2 regions of the Rhizobium sp. 007 genome follow, and region 1 is predicted to be linked to the other one. Evidence: predicted binding sites of a transcription regulator. Region 1 holds the regulator's gene; the other holds the start of a gene.
The links. Region 1 encodes LexA, which represses DNA repair genes until DNA is damaged. Its sites were predicted from a motif close to TGTTCNNNNTGTGTTCNG; they were not measured.
Positions count from the first base shown of each region.

Region 2: a site for LexA is predicted at 836-853, ahead of recA (recombinase RecA). Genes of this name have one in related genera too.

Region 1 is NZ_CP064187.1:1,500,775-1,502,977, reverse strand. It holds gene ISN39_RS07610 (VOC family protein) at 1-733, opposite strand, end outside; gene lexA (transcriptional repressor LexA) at 939-1,655, shown strand.
Region 2 is NZ_CP064187.1:1,764,548-1,766,750, reverse strand. It holds gene ISN39_RS08965 (carbohydrate kinase family protein) at 1-735, opposite strand, end outside; gene recA (recombinase RecA) at 968-2,056, shown strand.

The sequences.
Region 1 (2,203 bases):
CGCTGCCTCTTAGCCCCTTATCCACGGATAACGGCACCGAATCGAAATAAGCCTCCATCCCTTCCGGCGACAGAAGACTGATCCTGGCATTCGCTGCCGCGATCGCCACGCCAAACGGTGTCCGCTCGATTTCCGTCGTAGACACGGCCAACTGAAGGAACGAGCCGAAGGCTTCAGGCTCGGGCGCGCTTAGCACCATCTCCGAGATACCGGTTGCACCGTTCGCATGCTTTTCCAGCGCGCTCCGATCGGCCGGAAAGGCGTTGATGCGCTGGCAGTCAAAGAGGAAGAAATCCGGCACCCGAAGATCGGCGGCAAAGGCAAGCTTGAAAGTGCCTGTCGATTGCGACCCGTCCGGCATCTTGATCAGGCGCGAAAACTCCAACATGGCGCCGCCGCTCTTTCTCGCACGAACGAAATGAGCATGGTCGGCGTCCGCGTCCTCCGTGCTGAATGCGGCCGCAGAGAATCCGTCATTGCCGCACCGGAAACGAAAGGCCTGGTCGCGCGCCACAAAGACGTTTCCGTGCCGCACTGATTCTTCACATTCTTTCGCGCTCGCGACACCAAGCGGCTCGAGATAGGTCTTGTCGGCGAAAAAAACGCAAGCATTCACCGTGCCGAAAGGATGACGGCCCTCGGCGGCAACCGTGAACCCCAATCGTCCCAGCCGCTCCCGCGCGAGATCGATGTTGGTGACCGGTAGAACAAGATGATCCAACGGATGCAGCATGGCGTCAGGTCTCCATTTAATGTGCTGAAGATGTGTGCCGCTATGTGGTCAATGCAAGCTGAAAGCGCTGATCCGGCAAACAAAAGTTTCCAAAAATGAACGCAGTTGAGACGAAGTTTTACGAAAATTTAGGTACTTGCGGAACACATATGGAACATATAGTGTCCGTTCTGGCTTTGTTTCACGAATTTGGGGTTAAACTTCGATGCTGACACGCAAACAACAGGAGCTTCTCCTCTTCATTCATGAGCGTATGAAGGAATCCGGCGTTCCGCCATCGTTCGACGAAATGAAGGATGCGCTGGATCTCGCGTCCAAATCCGGCATCCACCGGCTGATTACCGCTTTGGAAGAGCGCGGTTTCATTCGTCGCCTACCGAATCGCGCCCGCGCGCTTGAAGTGATCAAGCTGCCGGAAGCCTACAGCCCGAGCATCCAGCCCCGCCGCGGCTTTTCGCCGAGCGTCATCGAGGGCAGCCTCGGCAAGCCGCAGCCTGCTGCCGCCGCGCCGAAGCCGGCGAACGAAGACAATACCAGCTCCATTTCGGTTCCCGTCATGGGCCGTATTGCGGCAGGCGTGCCGATCTCGGCGATCCAGAACAACACGCACGACATCAACGTTCCGGCCGATATGCTCGGCTCCGGCGAACACTACGCGCTTGAGGTCAAGGGCGATTCGATGATCGATGCTGGCATCTTCGATGGCGACACGGTCATCATCCGCAACACCAACACCGCCAATCCCGGCGACATTGTCGTGGCACTGGTCGATGACGAGGAAGCGACGCTGAAGCGGTTCCGACGCAAGGGTGCGTCCATCGCGCTGGAAGCGGCGAACCCCGCCTACGAGACGCGCATCTTTGGACCGGATCGCGTAAAGGTTCAGGGTAAGCTCGTCGGCCTTATCCGCCGCTACCATTGACCGGCAGCGCGTCGCCGGCAAAGGCGACGGCGCGCCACTCATAGGCGTGGCGGCTCTAGGGGCGATCGAGTTTCTCGAAGGCGGTTGTCCAAAGCACGGTACGGCGCCGGTTTTCCGCAAGGTTTCATTCGCGAAATGCACTGCGCCGCATCGGCAGGCGCCGAACCGCAGCCTTGCCAGCGTGACGACGATGTCCGCGGCATCGCAAGCCGGGCGTGGCACCGTTCCGCATCGCATTTCTTGCCTCTTCCTGCTGCTCCGGTGAAAATTTCGCTTTCCCTCCGTCTTTCGCGGGTCGCAGCGCCCTCACGGCTGCGATCGGTCAAAGCCAAAGCGCTGAGCGCAACGTTCGTGCCGGACGCAAACCAGATCGCCGCCCCAAGCCCGAAAAAACCGTCGCAAAGCGCAGGCGTGTGCCCTGAGCGGCTCCTTAGCTTGCCATTTGCAGGCCGAAAGCCTTGGGTATGCAGCCACAATGACTGATCGGTGGCTACGGGACTGAACGGTGGCTATTGACGGGCGAGAGCTCTGCTTTTGCCAAAGGCTTC
Region 2 (2,203 bases), 260 kb from region 1:
GATGGTCTCGACCGACGGCGGCTGCAGGCAGAAGGTGCCACCCTTGCCGAAGGCGATCAGTTCGCGCTGCCCGCGCGTGATGACGCCGCTCTTCAGGCCGATATCACCGAGCAGTGACGCCCAATCCTCCGGCTTGTCCGGGCATTGGCCGGTCAGGGCTGCGGCCTCCGCCTCGTTGAGGAAGAGATGGTCGATGCCGCAGATGCAGGGCTTGAGCTTGACCACCTTTGCCGGCGATATGGCAATCGCGGCCACCGGTACGCCGAGCGAATTGGCGCGGCTGACGATCGCTGCGATCGTCTCTTCCGGCAGGTTCGCATCGAAAAGGATGAGGTCGTTTGCGGCGAAGGCTTCGCGCACCCAGCGGATCGCCAGCCGGCGCGGGACGAAGTAACGGTAAAGCTCCATGTCCGCGAGCGCGATCACTAGGTTGCCGTCCCGCTCCAGAATGGCCGTGTAGCTCGGTGTCTTGCGATCGAGAAAGACGAACGGCCGGTCATTGATGCCGGCTGCATAAGCCGCCTCCGTCACCATCTCGCCCGCCGGATCGCCCCCGCGCGGCGAGATCATGGTGACGTCCACGCCGAGCCGTGCAAGGTTTCTCGCAGCATTGAAGCCGCCGCCGCCCGGTTCCTCGAACCAAGCGCCCGGGTTGCTGGCGCCTGGCGCCGTCTCGCCGGAAATGCGCCCGCGCCGATCGATATGTGCGCCGCCGAGAACGAGGATTCTTTTCATCGCCCTGAATGCTCCCAGCCGATGGAGGAAACGAATCGTAGCAGGGCGCCGGATGCGGCAGCCTTGGTGTGACGCCTCCTAAGGCGTTGCTTTGCATCGATAAAACATATATAGAACACGAGCTGTTTTACCTTTTTCTTTCAATTATTTGGGCACCTATTGCGCGACTGGAACAAATAGAGTACAAACCAGACATTGCTCAAGCGGCTTCAATAACCTAAAGGTGGATCGGATGTCTCAAAATTCATTGCGGCTCGTAGAGGACAAATCGGTGGACAAAAGCAAGGCGCTTGAAGCGGCACTCTCACAGATTGAGCGGTCGTTCGGCAAGGGCTCGATCATGAAACTCGGCTCCAACGAGAATGTTGTCGAGATCGAAACTATTTCGACCGGTTCCCTCAGCCTCGATATCGCGCTCGGCATCGGCGGTTTGCCCAAGGGCCGCATCATCGAGATCTACGGACCGGAAAGCTCCGGCAAGACGACGCTTGCGTTGCAGACGATCGCCGAAGCGCAGAAAAAGGGCGGCATCTGCGCATTCGTCGATGCAGAACATGCGCTCGATCCGGTCTATGCCCGCAAGCTCGGCGTCGATCTCCAGAACCTCCTGATCTCGCAGCCGGATACCGGCGAGCAGGCGCTCGAAATCACCGATACGCTGGTGCGCTCCGGCGCCGTCGACGTTCTCGTCGTCGACTCCGTTGCAGCGCTGACACCGCGCGCCGAAATCGAGGGCGAGATGGGCGACAGCCTTCCAGGCCTACAGGCGCGCCTGATGAGCCAGGCGCTGCGCAAGCTCACGGCGTCTATCTCCAAGTCGAACACCATGGTCATCTTCATCAATCAGATCCGCATGAAGATCGGCGTCATGTTCGGCTCGCCCGAAACGACGACAGGCGGCAACGCGCTGAAGTTCTACGCCTCCGTCCGGCTCGACATCCGCCGTATCGGCGCGGTCAAGGAGCGCGAAGAGGTTGTCGGCAACCAGACCCGCGTCAAGGTCGTTAAGAACAAGATGGCGCCTCCCTTCAAGCAGGTGGAATTCGATATCATGTATGGCGAGGGTGTCTCGAAGACTGGCGAACTGATCGATCTCGGCGTCAAGGCCGGCATCGTCGAGAAATCCGGTGCCTGGTTCTCTTATAACAGCCAGCGCCTCGGCCAGGGCCGCGAGAATGCCAAGCTCTTCATCCGCGACAACCCGGATCTCGGCCGCGAGATCGAGATGGCGCTTCGGCAGAATGCGGGGCTGATTGCTGACCGCTTCCTGCAGAATGGCGGGCCGGACGCCAACGATGGCGATACAGACACGGATATGTAATTTGCAGCTTCAGTTTTGATGTATCGAAACCGGCAGCATTCCTTGATCAGAATGCGGCCGGTTTTCTTTGTCTGCTGGACAGTGGTTAATGCGGACGATAAAAGCCACTGGATTTGAGTTTGACCTGCCTTGGGCAGCATTGAAGGG